Regions from separate parts of the Streptomyces sp. NPDC039736 genome, predicted to be linked through region 2. Evidence: riboswitches for the same ligand, from Rfam matches in the RefSeq annotation. Region 2 holds a riboswitch; each other region holds the start of a gene.
What was found. A riboswitch is a leader RNA that binds a small molecule or an ion and turns the genes downstream of it on or off. The one in region 2 is predicted to bind cyclic di-AMP.
Positions count from the first base shown of each region.

Region 1: another riboswitch for cyclic di-AMP. It lies ahead of ACZ56L_RS09025 (transglycosylase family protein); the one in region 2 lies ahead of ACZ56L_RS04040 (M23 family metallopeptidase).
Region 3: another riboswitch for cyclic di-AMP. It lies ahead of ACZ56L_RS05005 (M23 family metallopeptidase); the one in region 2 lies ahead of ACZ56L_RS04040 (M23 family metallopeptidase).
Region 4: another riboswitch for cyclic di-AMP. It lies ahead of ACZ56L_RS00555 (M23 family metallopeptidase); the one in region 2 lies ahead of ACZ56L_RS04040 (M23 family metallopeptidase).

Region 1 is NZ_JBVIUQ010000002.1:890,494-897,508, reverse strand. It holds gene eno (phosphopyruvate hydratase) at 1-716, opposite strand, end outside; gene ACZ56L_RS09025 (transglycosylase family protein) at 1,228-1,941, opposite strand; cyclic di-AMP (ydaO/yuaA leader) riboswitch at 1,944-2,147, opposite strand; gene ACZ56L_RS09020 (transglycosylase family protein) at 2,412-3,539, opposite strand; gene ACZ56L_RS09015 (cytochrome P450 family protein) at 3,655-4,938, opposite strand; gene ACZ56L_RS09010 (nucleoside triphosphate pyrophosphohydrolase) at 5,013-6,062, opposite strand; gene ACZ56L_RS09005 (SurA N-terminal domain-containing protein) at 6,153-6,830, opposite strand; gene ACZ56L_RS09000 (glycosyltransferase family 2 protein) at 6,892-7,015, opposite strand, start outside.
Region 2 is NZ_JBVIUQ010000001.1:953,596-960,610, reverse strand. It holds gene ACZ56L_RS04045 (SGNH/GDSL hydrolase family protein) at 1-344, opposite strand, end outside; gene ACZ56L_RS04040 (M23 family metallopeptidase) at 530-1,534, opposite strand; cyclic di-AMP (ydaO/yuaA leader) riboswitch at 1,537-1,717, opposite strand; gene ACZ56L_RS04035 (tyrosine-protein phosphatase) at 2,061-2,861, shown strand; gene ACZ56L_RS04030 (DUF6126 family protein) at 2,871-3,200, opposite strand; gene ACZ56L_RS04025 (helix-turn-helix domain-containing protein) at 3,200-3,808, opposite strand; gene ACZ56L_RS04020 (aspartate aminotransferase family protein) at 3,877-5,316, opposite strand; gene dxs (1-deoxy-D-xylulose-5-phosphate synthase) at 5,313-7,015, opposite strand, start outside.
Region 3 is NZ_JBVIUQ010000002.1:17,468-24,482, forward strand. It holds gene ACZ56L_RS04995 (PrsW family intramembrane metalloprotease) at 1-79, shown strand, start outside; gene ACZ56L_RS05000 (aldo/keto reductase) at 98-1,051, opposite strand; gene ACZ56L_RS05005 (M23 family metallopeptidase) at 1,105-2,301, opposite strand; cyclic di-AMP (ydaO/yuaA leader) riboswitch at 2,499-2,632, opposite strand; gene ACZ56L_RS05010 (PP2C family protein-serine/threonine phosphatase) at 2,865-4,145, opposite strand; tRNA gene ACZ56L_RS05015 (tRNA-Met) at 4,298-4,371, opposite strand; gene ACZ56L_RS05020 (serine/threonine-protein kinase) at 4,565-6,301, shown strand; tRNA gene ACZ56L_RS05025 (tRNA-Lys) at 6,363-6,436, opposite strand; gene ACZ56L_RS05030 (DEAD/DEAH box helicase) at 6,912-7,015, opposite strand, start outside.
Region 4 is NZ_JBVIUQ010000001.1:132,434-139,448, reverse strand. It holds gene ACZ56L_RS00570 (DUF5998 family protein) at 1-176, opposite strand, end outside; gene ACZ56L_RS00565 (bifunctional acetate--CoA ligase family protein/GNAT family N-acetyltransferase) at 250-3,321, opposite strand; gene ACZ56L_RS00560 (HPr family phosphocarrier protein) at 3,472-3,753, shown strand; gene ACZ56L_RS00555 (M23 family metallopeptidase) at 3,972-4,763, opposite strand; cyclic di-AMP (ydaO/yuaA leader) riboswitch at 4,778-4,945, opposite strand; gene ACZ56L_RS00550 (M16 family metallopeptidase) at 5,198-6,562, opposite strand; gene ACZ56L_RS00545 (M16 family metallopeptidase) at 6,610-7,015, opposite strand, start outside.

The DNA.
Region 1 (7,015 bases), on a different contig from region 2:
ATCTGCTCGCCGGGGATGTAACCGGCCTGCTGGATGGCCTCGACGATGAGGTCGAGGGCGGCGCGGTTGGACTCCAGGTTCGGCGCGAAGCCGCCCTCGTCGCCGAGGCCGGTGGACAGGCCCTTGGTCTTCAGCACCTTCTTGAGGGTGTGGTAGACCTCGGCGCCCCAGCGCAGGGCCTCGGAGAAGGACTCGGCGCCGATCGGCGCGATCATGAACTCCTGGATGTCGACGTTGGAGTCGGCGTGCGACCCGCCGTTGAGGATGTTCATCATCGGGACGGGCAGCAGGTGCGCGTTCGGGCCGCCGAGGTAGCGGAACAGCGGCAGGTCGCTGGCCTCGGAGGCGGCGTGCGCGACGGCCAGGGAGACGCCGAGGATGGCGTTGGCGCCCAGCGAGCCCTTGTTCTCGGTGGCGTCCAGGTCGAACATCGCCTGGTCGATCAGGCGCTGCTCGGTGGCGTCGTAGCCGACGAGCTCCGGGCCGATCTGCTCGATGACGGCGAGGACGGCCTTCTCGACGCCCTTGCCCAGGTAGCGGTTCGGGTCGCCGTCACGGAGCTCGATGGCTTCGAAGGCACCGGTGGAGGCGCCGGACGGAACGGCAGCACGACCCGTGCTGCCGTCGTCGAGGCCGACCTCGACCTCGACCGTGGGGTTGCCTCGGGAGTCCAGGATTTCCCGGGCTACGACGACGTCGATGGACGGCACGAGCATCTCCTTATGGGATGTGACGCGAAGGTGGCGGGCCCCCGGAAGGGGCACACGGCGCAGGGTCTCTTTCGGCCTTGCGACAAGAGCCTAACCGGCTCCAGGGCATCGGCCAGCCGATCGACCGCACGCTGGGACGAAAAGATGCCCGAATGCCTGTAATACAGGACGAAGGACCCCGGTGACCTCACCGAGGGTCACGGATCTGTTCTCCCGCGAGCACGGCCCGTGTGCACGCCTGAGTGCTGACGCGCACGGGTGAGCCCTCTCGGGCCGACGCGGCCGGCGGCGCCCGCCCGTACAGGGGACGGCCCCGGCGGGACGCGTTCGGGGGGAAGTCGCGTCCGGCCGGGGCCGGGGTGCGGAAGGGGGCGGGGGTGAGCCGCCCCCTTCCGCTGCGGACTCCGGGCGGGGGTGGGCCGCCGGAGGTCCGCGGTGCGGGAACCGGGCGGGGGTGGGCCGCCGGGGTTCCCGCGGGGCGGGGACGGACGGGGGTGGGCCGTCGGTCCCCGCTGGATCAGCGCAGGTGGAGCTGCTGACCCGGGAAGATGAGGTCGGCGTCGGAGACGACGTCCTCATTGAGGTCTGCGATGTGCTGCCAGCCGCCCTTGACGTTCTTCGCCTCGGCGATCTTCGACAGGGTGTCGCCGGCCTTCACCTGGTACTCGCCGTCACCCTTCTTGATCGGGCCACCGGCCTTGGACTCGACCTTCGGCACCGAGCGGGTCTGGCTGCGGGAGGCGGCCGGGGCCTCGCGCTTCTTCTCCGCCTTGGGGGCGGACTTCACGGACTTGGTGGACTTCGCGGACTTCTGCGAGGAGCCGGAGCCCGTGCTGACGCCCGGGTCGACACCGTCGTTGCTCAGGTTGCCCGCACCGGCGCAGGCCCAGGCGCCGGGGCCCTGGATCTTGAGCAGCTTCTCGGCGGTGGCGATCTGCTGGCCCTTGGTGGCCAGGTCGGCGCGCGGGGCGTACTTGGTGCCACCGGCGGCGGCCCACGAGGAGTTCGTGAACTGCAGGCCGCCGTAGTAGCCGTTGCCCGTGTTGATGGACCAGTTGCCGCCGGACTCGCACTGGGCGACGGCGTCCCAGGTGTCGACGGAGGCGGCGGAGGCCGAGGTGGCCCCCATCAGCGGGGCGGCGACCGCGACACCGGTGACGCCGGCGATGGCGGCGGCACGGGTGGCCTTGGACGGACGGCGGTGCTTGCCCTTGCTGCTGAAAAGCGACATGGATATTCCCTCACCGACGCCTTCGAGGTGAGCTGTCGGGTTCGGGCTGTGAGTTCGCCCGGCCTCCGGTCCGGATTTCCGCACACTGCTTGCTGCGGCATTCCGTTTCGGCGGCTTCACCCCAAGCCGTTCCCGTCACGTCTCTCAACGTCCGGGCCCGGCACTTACCTTGGGTCCCCCGCTCCTGCCTACGGCGCTTTCGCGACGACTGCTGCCGAGGCCCGCCGGCAGGATTCGGCGTGCGGGCTCCGGTGCTCACCGGTGGCGAGCGATGACGACCGTAATCACAGGTGCCCCGGATGTTCAAAGAGGCACATCCGGGACATCTGCCCCGTACTTGCCCTCTCCTCCCTTGCGTTTACGCAGGTCAGAGGGGGCTTACCGGGAGTCGCCCGAAGGGACGCGCCAGTTGGGGCGAAGAGACTCATGTCTCACTTGCGCAAATATGGACACAAGCCCCCCAACCACCCCTACTTTTCGCTCTTCTCCGCCGTCTGACCCTCGCTCAGATCCAGGTGCTGACCAGGCTTGATGAGGTCCGGGTCGGTGCCGAGGGACTTCTTGTTGGCCTCGTAGAGGGCCGACCAGCCGCCGGGGACCTCCGCGGCGTCCGCGATGTGCCAGAGGTTGTCACCGGGGCGCACGGTGTACGACTCCTGCTCGGGCGCGCCGCCCGGCCCCTTCTCGCCGCCGCCCCGCGAGGCGTGCCGCCCGGCGTCCCGCTCGGCGAGTTCCCCTTCGGGCGAATCGTCCGGTGCGAGGGAGGAGTTCTCCGGCGCGGGCACGCCGCGGTGCTTGCCGGTGCCGGACGTGCCCCGGTCCTCGGCGCCCGGGGCGCCGGTGGCGTCGGGCACGCCCGGGGGCGTGGTGGCGTCGCCGCCCGGCCCGGTGCTGGGCGAGACGCTGGAGCCGGGAGTGGGCTCGACGGGGACGGCGGTGCCGGCGTCGGGCGTGCCGGCGTTCGGGTCCGGGGTCGCGGAGGCGTCGCCGCTCGGGACGGCGCCGGGGGTCCGGTCGCCCGGGGCCTGGTCGCCCAGGGGCCGGTCGCCCGCCGGGGTGTCGTCGCCGGGCCCGGCGTCGGCCGCCGCGCCGTCCGCCGCGTCCGGCTTCGCGGAGTGCGCCGGGGGCGTGGGAGGCGTACGGGAGTCGATGCCGGCGATCGCGCCGGGGTCGGCGGCGTCCACCCCCGCCCCGCCGGAACCGGAACCGGACTGCCCGCCGCCGCCCGGGGCGAGCCCGGAGATGACGGCGCAGCTCGGCCAGGCCTGCGGGCCCTCGGCCCGGAAGACCTTCTCGGCCACCTCGATCTGCTGCGAGCGGCTGGCGAGGTCGGCCCGCGGGGCGTAGGCGTCGCCGCCGTACTGCTCCCACTTGTCCTGGGAGAACTGGAGCCCGCCGTAGTGCCCGTTGCCCAGGTCGGCGCTCCACGCACCGCCGCTCTCGCACTCGGCGACGCGGTCCCAGGCACCTGCCTCGACCGCTCCGGCGCTGGTGGCGCCGAGAAGCGGAATCGCGAGCGCGGAGCCGGTGACCCCGGCGGCGACGACGAGTGCGGGGGCCTGACGCGGGCGGCGGTGTTTACCGTTCCCGGAACGCATGCGGTTGCCTTTCGCTGACGGTGACTCGGCTTCTGGCGAAACAGCCGGGTCGCCCGTGAACGTAGCCGCAGTCGAACACCCGTCACAAGTCGGTGCAGCGGAGATCACGTAAAGGTCACATCGCTGCCGACCGGTCATTTCCGGTGCCCCGCACGCCGCTTCCGAACTCCACCGGCAGCGTGCGCAGTCCGCGCATGATGAGCCCGCCGCGCCACCGCAAATCAGCAGGTTCCGCCGCGAGTCGCAGGTCAGGAAGACGGGTCAGCAGGGTCGCCAGCGCGGTCTGCGCTTCGAGCCGCGCGAGGGGCGCGCCGAGGCAGTAGTGGATGCCGTGCCCGTACCCGAGATGCTGATTGTCCCGACGGCTGAGATCGAGGGTGTCCGGATCGTGGAACCGCTCGGGGTCGCGGTCGGCGGCCGCGAGCACGACGAGCACGGGGTCGCCCACCGCGATCGGCTGCCCGCCGAGGGTGAGCGGTTCGGTGGCGTACCGCCAGGTGGCGAGCTCGACGGGCCCGTCATAGCGGAGCAGTTCCTCGACGCCGGTGGCGAGGAGGGCGGTGTCGCCCGCGGCGAGGGCCGCTTGGAGCCGCTCGCGCTGCTCCGGGTGGCGCAGGAGGGCGTAGGTTCCGTTGCCGATCAGGTTGACGGTCGTCTCGAAGCCCGCGAAGAGCAGGATGAACGCCATCGCGGCGGCTTCGTTCTCGGTGAGGTGCTCGCCGTGGTCGCCGGCCCGGATGAGGTCGGAGATGAGGTCGTCCCCGAGGTCCTCGCGCTTGCGGTGGATCAGCTCGGCGAGGTAGTCGCGCATCTTCTTCACCGACCGGGCCACGCCCCCGCGCGGCCCGCCGCCGTGCCGGATCATCATCCCGGCCCAGTCCCGGAAGTCGTCCTGGTCCTCGCGGGGCACGCCCAGCAGGTCGCAGATCGCGTAGATGGGCAGGGGGAAGGCGAACTCGTGGATGAGGTCGGCGGACCCCCGGTCCGCGAAACCGTCGATGAGCCGGTCGGTGAGCTCCTGCACGCGGAGGGCGAACTCGGCGACCGTGCGCGGGGTGAACGCCTTGGACACGAGGCGGCGCAGCCGGGTGTGGTCCGGCGGGTCGATGTTGAGCAGGTGCGTCATGAGGTCGGCACTGCGCTCGCCGGGGATGCCCGTCTTGCCCTTGGCGTGCGCGGAGCCGGCGTGGTTCGCCGGGTTCTTGCTGAGCCGCTGGTCGGCGAGGGCCTGCTTGGCGTCGGCGTACCGGGTCACCAGCCAGGCCTCGACCCCGCTGGGGAGGCGGGTGCGGTGCACGGGCGCGTGCTCGCGGAGCCAGGCGTAGGCGGGGTAGGGGTCGGTGGCGAACTCCCAGGTGAAGAGTTCGGGGGCGGGGTCGGCGGGGGGTGCGGTGCTCACCCGTCGACGGTAGCCCCTGGCGTCCCCGGGCGTTTTCCGAGCCCGGCGGGGCGGTCCCGGCAGCGCCGGGCGGGTCAGGCGGCTCCGGCCTCCGCCGCGAGGATCGCGTCCCGGTACGCGCGCGCGGCGGCGCGCAGGGCGGTTTCGGGGTCGACGCCGTCCGCCTCGGCGCGGGCGGCCAGGGCGAGGAGCTGGTAGCCGATGCCGCCGTCGCCCGGGGGGAGGGGGACGGCGAGGCCCGCCGTGCGGGTGCGGGACGCCAGCTTCGCGGCGAGGGCGAGGGCGGGCTGGGCCAGGGGGACGCCCTCCGTCACCGAGGTGCGCTGCTTCTCGACGGCCTTGGTGCGCAGCCAGGTGGCCTTCACGTCGGCCGGGGTGGCGGCCGTCTCGTCGCCGAAGACGTGGGGGTGGCGGTGGATCAGCTTGTCGATGAGGGTCGCGGCGACGTCGTCGATGGAGAAGGGGCCCTCGTCCGGGTCCGCGTCCGGGTCGGCACCGGCGTCGGCGGGGGCCGGGTCGGCGTCCTCGGCGATGCGGGCGTGGAAGACGACCTGGAGGAGCACGTCGCCGAGTTCCTCGCGGAGCTCGGTGCGGTCGCCCGCCTCGATGGCCTCGACGAGTTCGTACGCCTCCTCGATGCCGTACTTGGCGAGCCCCTCGTGCGTCTGCTGCGAGGACCACGGGCACTCGCGCCGGATGCGGTCCATGACCTGGACCAGGTCGAGGAGGCGGGCGCCGGGGAGGTCGTAGGAGCCGGGGAGCAGTTCCAGGTCGGGCATCTGGACGCGGTGGGAGCCCGCGAGGCGGGCCAGTCCGTCGGTGAGCCGGGCGTCGCCCTCGCCGGAGCCCTCGGAGGAGGGGACGACGACGACGGTCCGGGCGCCGTCGGCGCAGTAGGCGACCAGTTCCTCGGCGTCCGGCGTCTCCCGCGAGACGCGCACCCCGGCCTCGTACAGGTACGGCAGCTGCGGGTGCGCGGGGTCGGCGCACAGCACCCGGTCCGCGGAGCGCAGGGTCTGCCAGGCGGGCCAGGACAGCAGGCCGGGGGCGACCCGGTGGCTGGCGGTGAGCAGGACGATGCGGCCGGGGGCGGCGGGTGCGTCGAGGGGTGCTTCGGTGGTCACCCCACGACCGTACCCGCGCCCGCTCCCCCGCCGCCGCCCCGGTGCCGGGACCGGCCACCGCACCCGTCGCGGCACCGGTCGCCGCTTCGGCTACGGCATCTGCTGGGCCCCGGCGTCGGCGGCCGCCTGGGCCTCCTTGTCCTTGGTCTTCTGGACGATCCACGGCGTCTTCTTCGCGACCAGCATGATCTGCTCGTCGTTCCACGCGCCGAAGCGCGGGTTGACGTTGATCTTCAGGTCCTTGGACGCCTTCGCCAGGACGGCGGTCATCTTCTGCATGCCCTGGTTGGTGGAGAGGTCCGCCCGGTGCCGGGCCGCGAGCTTGGTGAGCTGGATGTCGCGGCGTACCGCGGACTCGATCTGCTCGGGGGCGTACCCCTGGCCGAGGAGGTCGGAGCGCAGGCGCTCCTCCGAGCCCTTCTGCTGCACGGCGGCGGCGCGGGCCTGCTGGACCTCCTTGCGGCTGACCGTGATGCCCGCGTCCTCGGCGGCGCGTTCGACGACCCGGCGGAAGAGGGTGATCTGCAGTTCGGCGCGGGTGAGCTGGCCGGTGCCGCTGATGACCTCCTTGCCCTGCGGGGTCTTCGCCTGGGCGGCGCGTACGGCGTTGGCCTGGCCCTGGAGGGCGGACACCTCGATCCGCTCGCCGCCGACGAGGGCCGCGGCTCCCGGGTGGGACTGGCTGCCGCAGGCGGTGAGGAGGGGGCCTGCGGCGAGCAGTCCGGCGGCGGCGAGGAGGGTTGAGCGGGTGCGCGTACGGCGGTGCAAAGGGTGCCTCCCGGGGGCGGTGATCGTGCGGCGTTGCACAACAGCCTTGCGGTTGTCGATGTTAGGCAGCCGGAGTGGTCCGGGCCACTGGTTCGACCAACGAGTCGCGGGTGAGGGGGGATGCGGCGGCGGGGGCCCCGGGCGCGTTCCCGGCGTCGGCGTCGGTCTCGCCGATGAGGAAGTGC
Region 2 (7,015 bases):
GCGACGGCCCTCTCGAACCGTTCGGCGACGTCGTCGGGGTCGGAGCCGGGCCGGATGATGTCGTTGCCGCCCGCGCAGAAGCTGACAAGGTCGGGGGCGAGCTGCTTGGCCCGGGGGACCTGGTCGGCCACGATCTGGTCGAGCAGTTTGCCGCGTACGGCGAGGTTTGCGTAACGGAAGGTGTGTTCGGGTACCCGGTCGTCCAGGAGGACGGCAAGCCGGTCGGCCCACCCGATGAACGCGCCGCCGGGGCCGGGGTCGCCGACCCCTTCGGTGAAGCTGTCCCCGATCGCCGCGTACGACCCGATGGTGCCTGCGCTGAATGATCTCGAATCGTCTGCCACGTCGACACATCCTTCACTTTCGCAAGTGACCTACGCCACCGTAGGGAGGGGTTGACGGAGGGTGAGATATGCCACCGGTCAAGATTCACCCAACCCGGAATACGCGGGTGGCGCTTCGGGATACGCGTCTCGCCCCCGCACCGGGGCCGGTGCGGGGGCGAGTGGGCCGTGGGGGGCGGTCCGTACTAGAGCGGGACGCCGTTGTTGCGCAGGTAGCCCAGCGGGTCGATGTCCGAGCCGTAGCCGGGGCCGGTGCGGATCTCGAAGTGCAGGTGCGGGCCGGAGGAGTTGCCGGTGGAGCCGGAGTAGCCGATCTGCTGGCCGCCGGAGACGCTCTGGCCGGAGCGGACGCCCAGCGCGGAGAGGTGGGCGTACTGCGAGTAGCGGCCGTCGTTGTGCCGGATGACGACCTCGTTGCCGTACGCGCCGCCCCAGCCGGCGGAGACCACGGTGCCCGCGGCGACTGCCTTGACCGGGGTGCCCGAGGACGCGCGGAAGTCGACACCGGTGTGGTAACCGCTGGACCAGCTGCCGCCGGAGGCGCGGTAGGGGGTGGAGACGCCCGAGGGGACGGGGGCGCTGAAGCCGGAGCGCTGCGTCTGCCGCTTGCTCTCGGTGCGCTGCTCGGTGCGCTGCTCGGCCCGCTTCTCCGTCCGCTTCTGGGAGCGCTGCTCGACGCGGCTCTCGGTGCGCTGCTCGGCGCGCTTGTCGGTGCGCTCCACGCGCTCGGTCCGCTGCTGCTGCGGGGCCGGGGCGGTGGCCTTCCGCTCGGCGGCCGCGGGGGCCTTGCCGCCGAGGGTGAGCTTCATGCCGGGGAAGATCAGCGAGGGGTTCTCACCGACGACCTCCCTGTTGTCGCCGTAGACCTTCTGCCAGCCGCCGCGCACGTCCTGGTCCGCGGCGATCTTCGAGAGGCTGTCGCCGGACACCACGGAGTACGTACGGGTGCCGGTCTTCGGCGCGGCGGCGGGGGCCGCCTGCCGGGGCTCGGCCGCGCGCTGCTGCGGGAGCTGCGCCTCGGCGGCGGCCTGCGGCAGCGCGACGGGGGCGGCGCCCTGGTCGGCGGCGTTCGCACCGGTGGCGCCGATGAGCGGAAGGGCCAGTGCGGCGCCGCCCGTGCCGGCGGCGACGAAGCCCCGGGTGAGCGGGGAACTGGACTTCGGGCGGCGGTGCTTACCCTGAGCAGGCATGACGATGTCCTCTCCGGCGCCTGCGAGGTGAGCTGTCGGGTTCGGGCTGGAGATGCCCGGCCGCGCTCCACATCCGGGAGCGCTGCTTCACCCCGAGCCGTTCCGGCGGACTGTCGTCCTCCGGTACGGCGTACTACCTGGGTCCCCCGCTCCTGCCACACGAAGAAAAAGGGAAAGTGACTCCGAGCGGTGGCAGGATTCGGCGGTCCACCCGGATTGACGGTGACCGTAAGCGAGTGCGGACCGCCGGAACAAGCCGTTCCCCTTTTCTCCCTCGCCAGAACACGCCTTCTTCACGATTCTCCCGGTGGCGCGCAATCGTCCCGGGCACCATCTCCCGCCTCTGGCCTGCCGTTTGACGCTTCGGCAGCAGACGTCACGGTTCGCTCTATGATTCTGCTCACTCGCACCCCCGTACGACCCAGACGGTTGCCTCAGGCACCCATATGGGGGCGCTTCTGTCGTATCGTCGGCCCGTGGCCCTCGTCGGCGTGCCCGCGTCGGCGGACGACCTTGAGGAGCACTCGTGACGCAGCAGGCATCGCCGTCGGCCGAGCCGGATCTCGCAGGCGTACGGAACTTCCGCGACGTGGGCGGGCTGCCCACCGCGGACGGCCGTCGGACGCGTTACGGACGGCTCTTCCGCAGCGGCCACCTGGCGCACGCCACCGAGTCCGACACGGCGTTCTTCCACTCGCTCGGACTCCACACGATCTTCGACTTCCGCAACGCGGCGGACCAGGAGCTGGAGGGTCCGGACGTCGAGCTGACCGGTGTGCGGAACGTGAACATCCCGCTGAGCGACCCCGCGGACGGCGCCGAGTTCTGGATGATGGTGCGCGACGGCAACCTCGACCAGCTGCGCGAGATCCTCGACGACGGCAAGGCTGCGGCGCGCATGACGGCGTCGTACCGCCGCATGATCAAGGACCGCACCGCGGAGCACAGCCGGGTGCTGCACGCCTTGGCCGAGGACAGTGTTCCGGCGCTGATGCACTGCGCGGCGGGCAAGGACCGCGCGGGTCTGTCGATCGCGGTGACGCTGCTGGCCGTGGGCGTGGAGCCGGACGCGATCCGGGCGGACTACGTGAAGTCCAACGACCCGCACCGCCGCTACCGGGTGCGCCGCTCCAGCGCCTCGCCGGAGGCCATGAACGGCGAGGTGATGCGCCTGCTCGCACCGCTCTTCGACGCCCGGGCAGAGTACCTGGACGCGGCCTTCGCCACCATCGAGGAGACCTGGGGCACCACGGACGCCTACCTGGAACGGGGACTGCGGGTGACGCCCGGGGTCCGCGAGGCGCTGCGCGAGCGGCTCACGGAGTGACCGGGCCGCTCAGGCGTCGCCGATCGTGAACAGCAGGAAGATGAACGCCGCGACGATGTGCCCGACCACGATGTAGAGGAAGACCCGCACCACGAGGCCGTGCGGCGCCTTGTCCGCGACGAATCCGTCCGGGCCGGCCCTGCCCGCGCCGTCCTGCCACTCGGCGCCCCGGTCGGAGCCGGGGCGGGAGGCGCGGGCTGCCTCGTCGGCGGCGCGGGCGATGGCGCTCAGGGCGGTGGTCTGCGCCTCGGTGAGCTGCTGGGCGGGGGCGGGTCCGGGAGCCTTCACGAAGCCCTGCGCGGGGGCGAGTCCCGGCGGCTGTGCGGTGGACTCGGTCATCATGACTCCTGGGGCAGGCAGAGCCCGGCGACGGTGCTCTGCATCAGTGTGTGGAGGAACAGCAGCTCGGCCCCCTGCGGCGTCACCGCGGTGATCCGGTGCGGGGTGAGCGAGTCGAAGTGGGCGCTGTCGCCCTCGTCCAGGGTGTGCACGCGCTCCCCGAGCACCAGGCGCAGCCGCCCCTCGAGCACGTACAGCCACTCCTCGCCGGGATGGACCCGTACGAGATCCCGCTGGGCGGCGTGCGGCACGTGGACGCGCAGCGCCTGCATGGCCCGGCCGTGGCTGCCGGCCTGCCGGTACGTCCAGCCGTCGGCCTCGCGGGCGGTCATCTCGCCGGACCGCACGACGGCGTCCGGGGCGGCCGCCGTCTCGCCGAGGACCTCGGAGACGGTCGTGCCGTAGACCCGGGCCAGCGCGAGGAGCATCGGCAGCGAGGGCTGGCGCTGTCCGGTCTCCAACCGGGAGAGGTGCGCGGGCGAGAGCCCGGCGCGGCGGGCCGCGGCCTCCAGCGTGAATCCGCCGCGGCGGCGGAGTTCTCGCAGGTGGGGAGCGACGGAGGGCAGTTCCGCCGAGCCCTCGGCCGCCTCTTCGAGGCGTGGCGTCATACGGTCCATTGAGCCAGAGTGCTTGCCTCTGGGGCAAACTTCTTGCCCCAGAGGCAAAAGAGGCCGGTTCAGCGGTGGGCGACCGCCTGCTTCACCAGTGTCCGGCCGAAGTCCCACATCAGGCCACCGCCGGAGTGTGCGTCGTCCATCACGGCGGTGAAGGCGTCCACGAAGCGGTCGACCTCCTTCTCCCCCACGGTCAGCGGCGGAATCAGTTTGATCACTTCCAGGTGGTCGCCGGACACCTGGGTGAGGATCCGGTGCTTCTGCAGCAGCGGCACGACGACCATCTGGGCGAAGAGCCCCTTGCGGGCCGCCTGGAGCATCGCCCAGCGCCCGCGCAGCGCGAGCGAGGCCGGCCGCCCGAACTCGATGCCGATCATGAGGCCGCGCCCGCGGACGTCGTGCAGCAGCTCGTACTTCCCCGTCAGCGCGGCCAGCCGCGTCTTCAGCAGGTCGCCGGTGCGCCGGGCGTTGGCCACGATCTGCTCGTCCTCCATGACCGAGAGCACGGCGAGGCCGGCCGCCATCGCCTGGGCGTTGGACCCGAAGCTGGCCGAGTGGACCAGCACCCGGTCCATGGAGGAGTAGACCTTCTTGAAGATCCAGTCCTTGCCGAGCGTCGCCCCGACGGGCACGTAGCCGCCGGAGAGCGCCTTGGCGACGCACACCAGGTCGGGTTCCACGCCCGCCTCGTGCTGGTAGGCGTAGAAGTCGCCGGTGCGGCCGAGCCCGGTCTGCACCTCGTCGGCGATGAGCAGCGCCCCGTGCCGGTGCAGCAGTTCCTGGGCGGCGCGCAGGAAGCCGGGCGGGGACTCCAGCACCCCCTTGCCCTGGATGGGCTCCACGACGAATCCGGCGACGTCGCCGCGCCGCAGCTCCCGCTCCAGCGCGTCCAGGTCCCCGAGTTCGATCGCGGTGTCGGGCAGCAGCGGGGCGAACCCGTCCCGGAACCCCTTCTCGCCGTTGACCGAGAGCGACCCGGTGGTGAGCCCGTGGAAGGCGTGCGAGCAGTAGAGGATGCGCGGCCTGCCCGTCGCGTACCGGGCGAACTTCAGCGCGGTCTCGACCGCTTCCGTACCGCTGTTGCCGAAGAAGACGCGGTCCAGGTGCGGGCTGTGCGCGAGGAGCTTCTCGGCGAGCAGTCCCGGCAGCGGCTGGCAGTCGAAGCGGGTGAGGTCGGCGAGCGAGGCGTCCAGCACGTCGTGCAGGGCCTTGCGGACGACGGGGTGGTGGCGGCCGAGGCCCATCACTCCGAATCCGGCGAGCATGTCGAGGTAGTCGTTGCCGTCGGCGTCCCAGAAGTACGCGCCCTCGGCCCGCTCGTACACCCGGTCGAAGCCGATGGTGCGGAGCATGCGCGGGAGCTGGTGGTTGAGGTGCCGGGAGTGCAGCTCGTACCGTTCGCCGCCGCGGGCCGCGAGCAGTTCCGCCAGGTCGAATCCCCGGGAGGCCCCGGCGGGCCCGCTCCCGGCGGGTGCGGGAGCCTCGGGCGCGTCTTCGGTCATTCCGTCAGTTCTCCTTCATTCTCCGCAGATGCGTGCTGTGACGGTGGTGGATTCTTCGTCGTTGACGGGTTCTTCGTCGCTGTCACGTTCTTCGTCGTCCCGGTTCCGTACGGGGCCGTCGCCGCGCCGATCCGGCCGGCGATCTCGACGGGCGTGAGTCCGATGTCGGCCAGCACCTCGCTCCGCCTGGCGTGCGCCAGGAACTGCTCCGGAATTCCGAAGGTTCGCAGCGGCACGTCCACGGAGGCGTCGCCCAGGGACTGCCCCACCGCCGAACCGACGCCCCCGGCCCGGGAGTTGTCCTCGATCACGGCGACGAGCGCGTGCAGGGCGGCGAGCGGCGCCAGCGCCGGGTCGACGGGCTTGACCCAGCGCGGGTCGACGACCGTGCACCCGATGCCCCGCTCCCCCAGCAGCTTCGCCGTCTCCAGGGCGACCCCGGCGAGCGCCCCGACCGACACCAGGAGCACCCGCGCATCCGCGTCCCGGTGCAGCACGTCGAGCCCGCCGATCCGGTCCAGGGCGGGGTACTCGGGCCCCACCGACTCCTTGGGGAAGCGCACCACCGTCGGCGCGTCGTCGACGGCGACCGCCTCCCGCAACTGGGCCCGCAACTGTTCGGCGTCGCGCGGGGCGGCGATCCGCAGACCCGGCACGACCTGGAGGACCGACATGTCCCACACGCCGTTGTGCGAGGGCCCGTCGGTTCCGGTGACCCCGGCCCGGTCCAGTACGAAGGTCACCCCGCACCGGTGGAGGGCGACATCCATCAGGACCTGGTCGAAGGCACGGTTGAGGAAGGTCGCGTACACCGCGAACACGGGATGCAGGCCGCCGGTCGCCAGGCCCGCCGCCGACACCGCCCCGTGCTGCTCCGCGATCCCGACGTCCCACACCCGGTCGGGGTAGGCCTCGGCGAACGCGGTCAGCCCCACCGGATGCAGCATGGCCGCCGTCAGCGCCACCACGTCCGGCCGCTCGGCCCCCACCTTCACCATCTCCTCGCCGAACACCGAGGTCCAGGACGGCCCGCCGGAGGGGCTCAGCGGCTCGCAGGTCAGCGGGTCCATGGCGCCCACCGCGTGGAAGCGGTCGGCCTCGTCCTGCTCGGCGAAGGCGTATCCGCGCCCCTTCTGGGTGAGGCAGTGCACCAGCACGGGGCCGTGGAAGCGCTTGGCGCGGCGCAGCGCGGACTCCACGGCCGCGATGTCGTGCCCGTCGACGGGGCCGACGTACTTCAGGCCCAGGTCCTCGAACATGCCCTGCGGCGCGAAGGCGTCCTTGAACCCCTTCTTCGCGCCGTGCAGCGATTCGTAGAGGGGCTGTCCGACGACCGGGGTGCGCTGGAGCACCTCCTTGCCCCAGGACAGGAAACGCTCGTAGCCGTCGGTGGTCCTGAGCGTCGCGAGGTGGTCGGCGAGCCCGCCGACGGTCGGCGCGTACGAGCGTTCGTTGTCGTTGACCACGATGATCAGCGGGCGGTCCCGGGCGGCGGCGATGTTGTTGAGCGCCTCCCACGCCATGCCGCCGGTGAGCGCCCCGTCCCCGATGACGGCGACGACGTGGTCGGGCCTGCCCAGCACCTCGTTGGCCTTGGCCAGCCCGTCCGCCCAGCCGAGCACGGTGGACGCGTGCGAGTTCTCGATGACGTCGTGCACGGACTCCTCGCGCGAGGGGTAGCCGGACAGGCCGCCCTTGC
Region 3 (7,015 bases), on a different contig from region 2:
CACCGGCCGAATACGGCTGCTCCCGCCGCCGTACCACCCGGCCTACGCGGCCGCGTACAACCCGTACAAGACCTACTGAGCGGGCCGGCCGGGCCGGTCAGGCCGAGGCGACGGTCAGCTTCGACAGGTCGGCGTCGGTGAGGGTGAGGTCCGCCACCGCCAGCAGGGCCGGGAGCTGCTCGACCGTGCGGGCGCTGGCGATGGGGGCCACGACGGTCGGGCGGGAGGCCAGCCAGGCCAGGGCGACGGACGCGATCTCGGCGTCGTGCGTCCGCGCCACCTCGTCGAGGGCGGCCAGCACCTTGCGGCCGCGCTCGGTGCGGAGGTGCTGGGCCGCACCCTCGGCACGCCGGCTGTCCACGGCCTCGCCGCCGACGCGGTACTTGCCGGTGAGGAAGCCGGCCGCCAGCGCGTAGTACGGGACGGCCGCCAGGCCCGCGTGCGAGGCGACCTCCTGGAGCTCGCCCTCGTAGGTGTCGCGGGAGACCAGGTTGTACTGCGGCTGGAGCGCGCTGTACCTCGCCAGGCCCTCGCGCTCGGCGAAGTCCAGCGACTCGCGCAGCCGGTCGGGAGCGATGTTGGAGGCGCCCACCGCGCGCACCTTGCCGTCCCGTACGAGCTGGTCGAGAGCGGTGACGATCTCCTCGACCGGCACGGCCGGGTCGTCGAAGTGCGTGTAGTAGAGGTCGATGTACTCGGTGCCCAGGCGGCGCAGCGACGCCTCGGCGGCGGCCTTGACGGTGGTGGCGGACAGGCCCTTGTAGGAGGGGTGCGCGCCGACCTTGGTGGCGATCACGACCTCGTCCCGGTTGCCCCGGGCGGCCAGCCACTCGCCGAGGACGCGCTCGGACTCGCCGCCCTCGTTGCCCGGCGCCCAGGCCGAGTAGGAGTCGGCGCTGTCCACGAAGTTGCCCCCGCCCGCGACGTACGCGTCGAGGACGGCGAAGGACTGGTCGCGGTCGGCGGTCCAGCCGAAGACGTTGCCGCCGAGGGCGAGCGGGAAGACGTCGAGACCGGAGCCGCCCAGCGGGCGGAGAGGGGAGGAAGTCATGCCGTACGACAACCACCGGGCCCGCCGGGCCTATTCCGTGTACGGGCCAGGGATCAGACGGTGAGGCCCTTGCCGCGCAGCCAGGCCGCCGGGTCGACGCCGGCGCCGCCGGGGGTGTGGACTTCGAGGTGCAGGTGCGGTCCGGTGACGTTGCCGGTGGCGCCCACGTTGCCGATGGTCTGGCCGGTGGCGACGCCGGTGCCCGTCGCGACGTTCATCTGCGAGAGGTGGCAGTACCAGATCTCGGTGCCGTCCTTCAGCTTCAGCACGACGCGGTAGCCGTACGACCCGGACCAGCCGGCCGACGTGACGGTGCCGCCGTGCACGGCCTTGACCGGGGTGCCGGTCGGGGCGGCGAAGTCGAGCCCGGTGTGCTGTCCGGAGGACCACATCGAACCGGACTGGCCGTAGGTCGAGGTGAGGGTGTACGAGGAGGTGGGCAGCGAGTAGCTCGCGGCCAGCCTGGCGAGGCGCGCGGCCTCCGCCTCGGCGGCGGCCTTCTCGCGGGCTTCCTTCTCCGCCTTCTCCGCCTTCTCCGCCTTTTCCGCCTTCTCCTTCTCGGCCTGCCGCGCCGTGGCGTCGGCCTGCTGCTGCGCCTTCTTCGCCTCGGCCGCGGCGTCCTGCACGGCCTTGTCGCGTGCCTCCTGCCGGACGGCCTCGTCGGCCACCGTGCGCTGCTGCTCGGCCTGCTGGAGGATGCGGGCGCGCAGGCTCTCCCCGGCGCCGGCGGGCTGCTGCCCGGCCGAGGCGGGGGTCGCGGCGGCGGCCGGCGCGGCGGCGACGGTCACGCCCGCCTCCGCGGGAGCCTCTTCGGCGGAGTCGGAGAGCAGGGCGCCCACGCCCGGCAGCGACGTGGCGTCCGGCAGCGAGTCGGCGAGCGAGTCCAGGGACTCGGCGAGCTGGTCCGGCAGGGATATCGACACGGCGGGCTTGTCCTGCGCGGTGGCGATGCCGCCCGCGCCGACGGCGGCGATCACGCCGACGCCGAGGACCGTGGAGCTGCGGGCGAGGGAGCCGCGCTGCTTGGCGACCCGGTGCTTGCCGCGCAGCGGGGCGGCGGAGTCGGCGGTGGGGTTCCACTCGTCGGCGGAGGCCGGAGGGGCGTCCGGGGCGAAGGGGGAGCCCGGGGCGGAGGCGGATTCCGGGGTCCCGAACGCGGCGAAGCCGTCGAAGCCGTCGCGCCCCTGCTGCTGCGGGATCAGCGGGCCCTGCGGAGACTGCGGGACCTGCACGGCCTCTGCGGCCTGCATCGGCTGGGTGACCTGCGCGGCCTGCGGAACTCCGGCGGCTGCGACGGCTTCGGGAACGTGCGGAGCGAGGACGGCGGTGGCCCCGGTCCCCGTCCCGTGCTCGTCGCCGGGGACTCCGTAAGCCGTGTAGGAGAAAGCGGGGGCCGAGAAAGCGGGGGCTGCGGGGGCAGGCCTGTTGGACGCCACGGAGGCGCGCTCCTTTCCTTCCTTCTCGCCTACCGGGTTAGCTGACGGGTTCGGAGCAGGAAGGTCTCCTACGGGCCGGGTCGGGCCCGATTCACCCCAAGTGGTGGTTCCCCGGTTTCCTCACGGAATTCGGCGCACGCGCACGGCGCCGTCTCTGACGACGGCTGGGACGACCGTGCTGCGTTATCGAACGTTAATAGACATGTGACCGGAATTCCAAGCCGTCCCTCTTGATCCTTAACGCTCCGCAGTCACCTTTGGCCAGGACATTTCCGCTTATCTACCAGCGAACTGACGCCATCTCAGCGTCCCGGCCGCCCCGACGGCCCCAGAACGCCCTGATCGCCTCTGCCGCCCGCCCGACACCTCGCGCCCCGTCACGGACGCTTGATGATCCCCACCGTCCGCCGCCGCGCCGGCTGCCCCACGCCCGGCCGCCCCACCGCGAGCAGCGCCATGTCGTCCGTCTGCTTGCCGCCGGTGTGCACCCGTACGTCACTGGTCAGCGCGTCCAGCACGGCATCGGGCCCGGGGAAGAGCGAATGCCGCAGCCGCACCGCCGGGTCGTAGAACCGGCCCGCCCCGTCCCGCGCCTCGGACAGGCCGTCGGTGTAGAACACGAGCGTCGAACCCGCCGGGTACGCGAACTCCTTGGCCCGGTCCGGCCAGTCCCCCAGCTCCCCCATGCCCAGCGGCAGCGCGAACTCGTCCGGCTCCAGCTCGTCCAGCTCCCCGTCCGCGTACAGCAGCAGCGGCTCGGGATGCCCCCGGTTCACCAGGCGTACGACGCCCTCCGCGCGCGGGATCTCGGCGAGCACCGCCGTGGTGAAGCCCTCCAGCGCGTCCAGCCCCTCGCGCCGGGCGCCCTCGCGCTCCAGGGCCCGTTCCAGGCGCCGCGCGACGCCCTCCAGGCAGCTCTCCGTCTCGGCCGCCTCCCGGAACGCGCCGACCACCACCGCCACCGCCTCGACGGCCTCAAGTCCCTTGCCCCGCACGTCGCCCACCACGAGCCGCACCCCGTACGGCGTGTCCTGCACGGCGAAGAGATCGCCGCCGATGAAGGCGTCCGCCTCGGCCGCCTCGTACCGCGCGGCGATCTCCAGACCGCCGATGCGGGCCGGCGGTACCGGCACCACGGCCCGCTGCGCGGCCTCCGCGATGACCCGCACCGAGGCGAGCTGCCGCCCGCTGCGCCGCACGACCCGGTTGATCAGGATCGCCAGCACGGACACGGTGAGCACCGTGACCAGCTCCGTCGCGCTCACCACGGACGTCAGGGCGTCGTCGCAGATCCGCAGCCCCATCACGGCCAGCACGGAGGCGAGGGCCGTGAGCCCGGTGTTGGCCGGCGAGAAGAAGGGGGCCGCCACCAGCGGCGCGGCGGCGAACAGCGGCGAGGCGGTGAAGTCGGAGGGCGTCAGCGCGTCGAAGAAGATCCCGCCGACGATCATCAGCGCGGGCAGCGCCCGTACGAACCGGCGCGTCGTGCGGCCGCTCTCCCGGGACGGACCAGGGACGCCGGGCGTGCCGGGAGGACCGGACGCGCGGGGCGTGCCGGGCCCGCTGGACGCACTCCCCCCGGGCCCGCCGCCGGCGTCGTCCCCACGTCCGTCGCGCCCGTACCCCGCCACCGTCAGCTCTCCTGCCCAGGTCCGCACCGGGTGCGGACGGTACCGCTCCCCACCCAGGCTGGCCGGAGCCGCGCCGTACGGCGAATCGGCGTCCGCCGTACGGGTGACGGACGCGGTACCGCGCGGACATGCCGAAGGCCCGGAATCCTTGACGGATTCCGGGCCTTCGGACCACTGAGTAGCGGGGACAGGATTTGAACCTGCGACCTCTGGGTTATGAGCCCAGCGAGCTACCGAGCTGCTCCACCCCGCGTCGGTAGACACCAGCCTACGCCATCCCCGGCACCCCTCGCGACCACCTTGCCGCGCCGCACCCGCTCGCGGCCCTGCCTCTACCCTGGTGCCCGCACGTGACCGAATCGAACAGCGCGACGAACGGGATGTGACAGGTGTCGGGGGCGAACGGTGCGGAGCTGACGGGCAGGGTGCTGGGCGGTCGTTACCGCGTGACCGAGATCGTCGGACGCGGCGGCATGGGGGTGGTCGCCCGGGCCGTGGACCAACTGCTGAACCGCGAGGTCGCCGTCAAGGTCCTGCGGTCGTACACCGACGCCTCCGCGGCGGAACTGGCCGAACTGCGGGTCCGGATGCGGCGGGAGGCGCAGGCCGCCGCCCGCATCCGCCACAGCGGTGTCGTCACCGTGCACGACGTGGTCGAGGAGGCGGGGCAGCCGGTCATCGTCATGGAGCTGGTCGACGGGCCCTCCCTGGACGACGTGCTGGCCGAGCGCGGCACGCTCGACCCGCGCGAGGCCGCCGCGATCGGCGCCCGGCTGATGGACGCGCTCGACGCGGCGCACCGCGCCGGGGTGCTGCACCGGGACGTCAAGCCGGGGAACGTCCTGCTGGAGCGCGGCGGCCGGGTCGTCCTCACGGACTTCGGCATCGCCAGCCTGGAGACCACCGGCGACGAGGCGCTGTCCCGGCTGACCCGGAGCGGCCAGCTCGTCGGCTCCCTCGACTACCTCGCGCCGGAACGCGCGCAGGGGCAGGTGCCGGGCACCGCGTCGGACATCTGGGCGCTCGGCATGACGCTCTACACGGCCGTGGAGGGCGCCTCGCCGTTCCGCCGTACGTCGGTGTGGTCCACGCTGTCGGCGATCGTCGGCGATCCGCTGCCCGAGCCGACCCGGGCCGGGCCGCTCACCCCGGTGCTGCGGGCGCTGATGGACAAGGACCCGCTGCGCCGGCCGGACGCGGCGCGCGCCCGCGAACTGCTGGCGGCGGTGGCGGGCGGCAGCGGCACGGACCTGGCCCCGCCACCGGCATCGGCATCGGCCTCGGCTCCAGCACCGGCACCGGCCCAGGACCCAGCACCGGCATCGACCTCGACCTCGGCCCCGACCCCGACCCCGACGCCGGGCGCGATATCGCCCCCCACGCCGTCCCCCGGCTTCGGCCCCGCGCTCCCGCCGCAGGGTCATGCCCCCGCCACCCCGCGGCCCGGCGCGTACGGCACTCCGCCGCCGGGTTTCGCGTCCGGCAGCCATCCCCCGTACACGCTTGCCCCGGCCCCCTCGGCAGCCGACGGGAACGCCGCCCGCCACCGCACCCGCACGGTCGTCGCGGTGGCCGCCGCGACCGTCCTCATCGGCGGCGGCACCGTCTTCGCCCTGGTCGGCGGCGGCGACAAGACCGGCGGCCCGTCCGCGGCCCCGCCCGCGGCGAGCTCCCCCGCCGACGCCGGGGCCCCCGAGCCCGGGACCCTCCCCGACGCCCCGCCCCCGGCCGGAACCCTGCCGACCGCCGCCCCGGACGGCGCGCCCTCCCGCGCGCCCGGCAAGAGCCCGTCGAGCGCCGCGACAAAGCAGGGCGGAGCCACCCCGCCCGCCACCGGCGACAGGGCCACCGCCCCGCCGCCCCCGGCGAGGTCCAGCGCCGCCGCGCCGCCGCGCGAGCCCACCCCGGTGTCGAAGGCGTGCACCGGCTGGGCCCACTCCAACCGCAGCGACGGCTACGGCCGCGCCGCCAAGACCACGCACCTCTACACCGGGCCGTACGCGGAGTGCTCGTACGTGACGGCGGTCAAGTCCGGCACCAAGATCTACTACCACTGCTACGTCGGCAACGCGTACGCCAACAAGTGGATCTACGGCCGCATCTCCGGCACGAAGACCGAGGGCTGGCTGATCGCCGACAAGTCCACGCTGGACAGCGGCGAACTCAACCGCTGCGCGTCCTGACGCCGCGCGGGGGAACGCAGAACGGCCCGACCGGCTGGGAGGCCGGTCGGGCCGGGGGCGGTAGGCCGCGTGGGACTCGAACCCACAACCAACAGATTAAAAGTCTGCTGCTCTGACCAATTGAGCTAGCGGCCCGCGCGCCCCAGCATAACCGCACGATCCCGCTGCTCCCACGGCGTTGTTCCCGAGCCCGGAACCGGACCAGGACCCGGGCCCGGAACCGCGCCCGGATCAGAGCCGGGAACCACGCCCGGATCCGGGCCCGCGACCACGCCCGGATCAGCACACCGACCGGTAGCCCTTCCGGCCCCGCACCGGCCGGGTCCGCCGCAGCCGTACCGCCCAGCACCGGCACCAGCCCCGCGGCCGCGCCCAGGGCGACGGCTGCCGCCACCGCCGATCTGCTCCTCGTACGACGATCCATCCGCCCGGCCCCTCCCCCGGCAGCCCAGGAGGAGGCCGAACGGCCAGGGCCCCCGGCCGCGTCGCGCCTGTGTTCCCCACACAAGTCGCCGGATGCCAACAGCAGTTCCGGATGTGACGGAAGTGAAAAGAGAGACGGGCCCGTTCGTCAAGAACGGGCCCGTCTCTCTTACGGGTTCAGGCCGACTCAGCCGTTGCGCTTCCAGCGCGGCTTGTCGTCGCGGCGGCCGAAGGAACCGGTGCCGGTGCCGGTGCCGGAACCACCGCGGTGGTCGTCACGACGGCCGTACG
Region 4 (7,015 bases), 820 kb from region 2:
GTCACGTGACGGCGGACCTCGTTCGAGTCGAACGTGGTCTCCTGGTGCACGAGGTACGACGAGATGGGCTCCGCGCCGACGGCGGCCTCCACCGCCTCGGCCACCAGAGCCGGGTAGTAGCCGCTGCGCTCGATCGCTGCCCGCAGCCCCTGGGTCGTCGTACCGGTCTTCGCCATGCCTTCCATCCTACGGGGCCCGGGAGGGCGGATGTCCCTTGCGCCGGGGCGGGACCCGGGGGTCCGGTGGGGCTCAGTAGCTCGGGAGGCGGCGCGGGCCGAGGTCGTCCCGTACCGCCGGAGGAGCCAGTCGCACGGTCGCGCCCAGCACGGAGAGTCCGTCCGGGGCCACGACCACGGGTTCGAGGCCGACGCCGACCACCTCGGGGTGGTCGTCGACCAGCCGCGACAGACGCAGCAGCAGTTCCTCCAGGGCCGCGGTGTCCACGGGCGCGGAGCCCCGCCAGCCGAAGAGGAGCGGTGCGGTCCTGATGGACCGGATCAGCTCGGCGGCATCGCGGTCGGTGACGGGGACGAGCCGGTGGGCGGTGTCGCCGAGCAACTCGGACGCGGCTCCGGCGAGGCCGAAGGAGAGCACCGCGCCGACCGCCGGGTCGATGGCGGCCCGCACCACGGTGTCCACGCCGCGCGGGGCCATGGCCTGCACGACCGGCAGCAGCTCGGCGGGCTTGCCGAGGGCGTCGGTCAGCTCCGCGTACGCCCGTCGCAGGTCGTCCTCGTCCGCCAGGTCGAGCCGTACGCCGCCGAGGTCGGGGCGGTGGCGCAGGTGCGGGGCGGTGGTCTTGAGGGCGACGGGGTAGCCGAGCCGCTCCGCCGCCGCCACGGCCGCACCGGGGTCGGGCGCGGGCAGGGCCTCGCGCACCCGGATGCCGTAGCGCCCGAGCAACTCCCGGGCGGCGTCGGGCCGGAGGGGCAGGCCGCGCGGGTCGCCGTCGGCGGCGAGCAGGGCGTCGATCCGGGTGCCGGCTCCGGCCTCGTCGATGTCGTCGTACTCGGGCACCTTGCCGGGCTCGGCCGCGTCACGCCGCCACTGGGCGTACCGCACGGCCTCGGCGAGGGCCCGCACGGCGCGCTCCGCGGCGGGATAGGCGGGAATGCGCCGGGGCACGGGGGTCCAGCCGGGCGGCGGAACGGGGGCGGCCGCGGGGACCGGGGCCGGGGGGTTGGGTGCCGGGGTTCCGGCGGTGGTGGTGGGCGAGGTCCCGGCCGGGGAGGAGGGTGCGCCAAGAGCCGGGGAGGAGGGCGAGCCGGGGGCCGGGTGGCCCGGGTTCGGGCCCGCACCGGTGTCCGCGGCCGGTGCGCCCGTCGGCCGGACCGGTGCGGGGGCCGGCTCCCCCGGGGCGGGAGGCGGCCCGGGGCGCGCGCCCGCTCCGCTCCTGCCCGGGGCCGTGCTCGTCGCCGCCGCGAGGGCCTCGGCGAGTTCGCCCATTTCCACGTGGACCACCGCGACCGGTTTGGCCGGTGCCGTGGCCGCCGCCTCGTGCAGGGCCGCGGCCAGGACCTCGCCGTCGCCGGACTCCGTGGTTCCGCCCTCCCCCACCCAGGGGATGGCCGTGACGACGACCGCGTCGCAGCCCGGGTCCGCGAGGGCGGCGGCCAGGGCCTCGCGGAAGTCGGCCGGGGTGGCGCCGGTGGTCAGGTCGTGCGGAGCGAGCGGACGCAGCCCTTCCGCGAGGCAGGCGTCGTACGTCAGGAGCCCGAGGGACTCGGAGTTGCCGAGGATGGCGGTGCGCGGGCCGCGCGGCAGGGGCTGGCCGGTCAGCATCAGGCCCGCGTCGACGAGTTCGGTGACGGTGTCGACCCGTACGACGCCCGCCTGGCGGAAGAGCGCCGAGACCGTGGCGTCCGGAATGCGCGCCACCGGTACCGCGTGCCCGGGTGGCGTACTCCCGCTGTGACGCGCCCCCTTGACCACGACGACCGGCTTGGTGGCTGCCGTACGGCGGGCCAGACGGGTGAACTTGCGCGGGTTCCCGATGGATTCGAGGTAGAGCAGGACGGCGTCGGTGTCGGGGTCCTCGTGGCAGTACTGGAGGAAGTCGTTGCCGGAGACGTCGGCGCGGTTGCCCGCCGAGATGAAGGCGGAGACGCCCGCCCCGCGCCGGTGCAGCCCGGACAGCAGCGCGATGCCGATCGCCCCGGACTGGGCGAACAGGCCGATCCGTCCCCGGTCGGGCGAGCGGGGCGCGAGGGAGGCGTTCAGACGTACGGCGTCGGAGGTGTTGATGATGCCGAAGGCGTTGGGGCCGATGATGCGCATTCCGTACGAACGGGCCTGCCGCACCAGTTCCCGCTGCCGCTCCCGCCCCTCGGCCCCGCTCTCGGCGTATCCGGCGGCCAGGACGACCAGCCCCTGCACCCCGCTCTCGCCGCAGTCGGCGACCGCTTGCGGAACCTTCTCCGCCGGTACGACGAGGACCGCGAGGTCCACCGGGGCGCCGATCCCGGCGACGGAGCGGTACGCGGGGACGCCTTCGAGCTCCGTGATCTCCTCCGGCAGGGCGGCGTTGACCGCGTACGCACGGCCCGTGAAGCCCGCCCCGACGAGGTTGCGCAGCACCGTGCGGCCCACGGAGCGCGGGGAGCGGCCCGCGCCGACGACCACGACGGAGCCGGGTGCGAGGAGCCGCTGCACGGACCGGGCCTCGGCGCGGTGCTCGCGGGCGCGCTGCACGGCCAGGGAGCGGTCGGTGGGCTCCAGGTCGAATTCGAGGTGGACGACGCCGTCCTCGAAGGAGCGCTTCTGCTGGTAGCCGGCGTCCGTGAAGACCTTGATCATCTTGGTGTTGGCGGGCAGCACCTCGGCGACGAAGCGCCGGATGCCGCGCTCACGGGCCACGGCCCCGATGTGTTCGAGGACGGCGGAGGCGACCCCCCGGCCCTGGTGGGCGTCCTGGACCAGGAAGGCGACCTCGGCCTGGTCGGCGTCGGGCCCCGAGGCGGGCAGGCCGTCGGCGTCGATGCGGTCGTAGCGGACGGTGGCGATGAACTCGCCGCCCACGGTGACGGCCAGGCCCACCCGGTCGACGTAGTCGTGGTGGGTGAAACGGTGGACGTCCTTGGCGGACAGCCGGGGGTAGGGCGCGAAGAAGCGGTAGTACTTCGACTCGTCCGAGACCTGTTCGTAGAAGCTGACCAGCCGGTCGGCGTCCTGGGTGGTGATGGGCCGGATGCGCGCCGTTCCGCCGTCGCGCAGTACGACGTCCGCCTCCCAGTGGTCGGGGTACGCGTGCTCCGACTGGTCGGAACGCGCCCGCTCCGGCGCCCCGCCCACCTGATCCGCATCGTCCGCAGCCTTGGCCATGGTGTGCAGCCTACGACTCGCGGGGGTCCGGAGGGCGGGGCAGTCTGGTCCTGTTCGGCCGGTCCTCCCCGGGACTTTCGCCGGGCAGAGCAGCCCGCACCACATGAGAGACTGGTCTAGACAACCAATAAGCACATGAAGGGCAACACCATGGTTGAGCGCCGCGTCACCGTCGGCTGGGCCGAGGGCCTGCACGCCCGCCCCGCCTCCATCTTCGTCCGCGCCGTCACGGCCACCGGCGTCCCCGTCACCATCGCCAAGGCGGGCGGCACCCCGGTCAACGCCGCGTCGATGCTGGCGCTGCTGGGCCTGGGCGCGCAGGGCGGCGAGGAGATCGTGCTGGCGTCCGAGGCCGAGGGCGCGGACGCCGCCCTGGACCGTCTCGCGAAGCTGGTCGCCGAGGGCCTGGACGAGCTCCCCGAGACCGTCTGAGACCCCCGCGGCCACGTGAGGCCGCGCCCGTACGGGCGAAATTCCCGCGCACGAGCCGCGGCATCCCGGATTCCGGGGGCCGCGGCTCGTGCCGTTCCCGGGAATTCCGGGAGCGGGCCGCGGCGTCCGGCGGGACCGGAGCGGGCCGCGGCGTCCGGTGGAACGCGAAAGGGCCCCGGCTCATGGGGAGCCGGGGCCCTTCCTTGTGGAGTTCGCGGTCAGACGCTGACGCCGTGCGCGCGCAGGTACGCGACGGGGTCGATGTCCGAGCCGTACTCGGGCGAGGTGCGGGCCTCGAAGTGCAGGTGCGGGCCGGTGGAGTTGCCGGTCGAGCCGGCCAGGCCTATCTGGTCGCCGGAGCCGACGCTCTGGCCGACCGAGACGCCGATCGAGGAGAGGTGGCCGTACTGGGTGTACGAGCCGTCGTTCATCCTGATCACGATGTTGTTGCCGTACGCGCCGCCCCAGCCGGCCTCGACGACCGTGCCGGCGCCGACGGCGACCACGGAGGTGCCGGAGGCGGCGTGGAAGTCGACGCCGGAGTGGCTGCCGGAGGACCACAGGGCGCCGCCGGACTTGTAGCTGGTGGAGACGTACGAACCGGCCACCGGCAGCCGGAAGGTGTTGAGGCGCTTGCGCTCGGCCTCGCGGGCGGCGCGCTCGCGGTCCTCGCGCTCCTTCTTGGCCCTCGCCTCGGCCTTGCGCTTGGCCTCGGCCTTGCGCTCGGCCTCCGCCTTGCGGGCGGCCTCGGCCTCGTCCAGCACCTTCTGCTGCGCCTGGGCCTGCTCCTCGATCCGCTCGGCCACGACCTCGGCGGAGTGGTCCAGGGCGACGGCGCGGATGGTGCCGGTGTCCTCCGCGGCCAGGTCCTGCTCGGCGGCGAAGGCCTGCGGGGCCAGGGTTCCGATGACACCGGTCGTGGTGAGTGCGGCGACTCCGGCGATGTTGGCGCTCTTGCGCGACAGCACGGAGGGACGCCGGTGCTTCCCGGCGGCACGGGTGAACGCCATGGAGTGGCTGTTTCCTTTCCTTCCTTCTCGCCTACCGGGTTAGCTGACGGGTTCGGAGCAGGAAGGTCTCCTACGGACCCCACCCGCCCGTGCGGGCGATGGCGTCCGATTCACCCCAGGGACTCAAGTGGGTCCCCGGCTCCCCAGGCTCGCGCCTGACGGGGACTCGGCGATGACTGCCCGGTGCCGCGGTTGCGGCGCACTCTGACGGGCAGCCGGGTCGACGCTAAGCGGCACTTCTTTCAATCTCCAAACACACGGCCGCTTTTGTGAAGGAGCCCACACGGCAGACAGGCAACCTCCGCAACAAATCGGGCATACGGGAGGACCCCGACGACCGGGAAGCCGTCGGGGTCCTTTTCGTCCTGCTTTCCACCGGCCGCCCGGATGACCTTTGATCGGTCAAGCGGCCGGTGAACCGGTCGGCGGGCCGGTCAGCTCACGACCGTGACCTCGCCGATGTCCAACGCGCGCACCGGCTCCACGATCCGGGACGCGTCGCCGACCAGGACCGTGACCAGCCTGTCCACCGGGAAGGCGTTCACCACCGCGGCGGTGGCCTCCACGGTGCCGGTCGCGGCCAGCCGCGCGTACAGCTGGGCCTGGAAGTCGTCGGGCAGGTGCTGCTCGACCTGGTCGGCCAGCGTGCCCGCGACCGCCGAGGCCGTCTCGTACTTGAGCGGGGCGACCCCGACCAGGTTCTGCACGGCGACGTCGCGCTCGGCGTCGGTGAGTCCCTCGGCCGCGAGCGTCCGCAGGACCTTCCACAGGTCCTCCAGGGCGGGCCCGGTCGACTCGGTGTCCACGGAGCCGCTGATGGCCAGCATGGCGGCGCCCGTGCCGTCCTCGGCGGAGCGCAGCACCTGGCCGAAGGCGCGCACGCCGTAGGTGTAGCCCTTCTCCTCGCGCAGGACGCGGTCCAGGCGGGAGGTGAGGGTGCCGCCGAGGCAGTACGTGCCGAGCACCTGGGCGGGCCAGACGCGGTCGTGCCGGTCGGCGCCGATGCGGCCGATCAGGAGCTGCGTCTGGACCGCGCCGGGGCGGTCCACGACGACCACGCGGCCCGTGTCGTCGGCGGTGATCGCCGGAACGGGGCGCGCGGCCGCCGTGTCGCCCGTCCAAGCGCCCAGGGTCTCGGCCAGGACCGCGTCCAGGTCGATGCCGGTGAGGTCGCCGACGACGACCGCCGTGGCGGTGGCCGGGCGGACGTGCGCCTCGTAGAAGGCGCGCACGGCCGCGGAGTCGATGTTCTTGACCGTCTCCTCGGTACCCTGGCGGGGGCGCGACATGCGCAGGTCCGCCGGGAACAGCTCGTGGGAGAGCTGCTTGGCGGCCCGACGGGACGGGTTGGCCGCCTCGTGCGGGAGCTCGTCGAGCCGGTTGCGTACGAGACGCTCGATCTCGCCGTCCGCGAACGCCGGTGCGCGCAGGGCGTCGGCGAGCAGTCCGAGCGCCTTGGGCAGCCGGGAGACCGGGACTTCGAGGGAGACCCGCACGCCCGGGTGGTCGGCGAACGCGTCGAGGGTGGCGCCGCAGCGCTCCAGCTCGGCGGCGAACTCCTCGGCGGAGTGCTTGTCGGTGCCCTCGGTGAAGGCGCGCGACATGATCGTGGCGACGCCGTCCAGGCCCTTCGGCTCGGCCTCCAGGGGCGCGGCGAGGAAGACCTCGACGGCCACCAGCTTCTGGCCGGGGCGGTCGCAGCGCAGCACGGTCAGGCCGTTGGGCAGCGCGCCGCGCTCGGGGGCGGGGAAGGCCCACGGGGTGGCGGGCCCGGGCTGCGGCTGCGGGTGGAACTGCATCGCGCTGGTCACGGCCGCGCTCCCGCCGGTGGTGGCTGCGGTCTCCGTCACTGGTCCGCCCCTTCCTGCTCGTCGTTCTCCTGCGCGCCTTCCCGCACGTCCGCGGCTGCGACTGCGTCCGCGGCTGCATCGTCGGAGGCGGCCGTCGGTTCGTACACCAGGACCGCGCGGTTGTCCGGGCGCAGCCGGGCCTTGGCCACGGCCTGGACCTCCTCGGCGGTGACCTCCAGGACGCGCCCGACGGCGCTCAGGGCGAGCTGCGGGTCGCCGAACAGGACGGCGTACCGGCACAGTTCGTCGGCGCGGCCGGCGACCGTGCCCAGCCGGTCCAGCCACTCGCGCTCCAACTGGGCCTGGGCGCGCTCCATCTCCTCGGCCGTGGGGCCCTCCGCGGCGAACCGGGCGAGCTCCTCGTCGACGGCGGCCTCGATGGCCGGGACCTCCACACCGCCG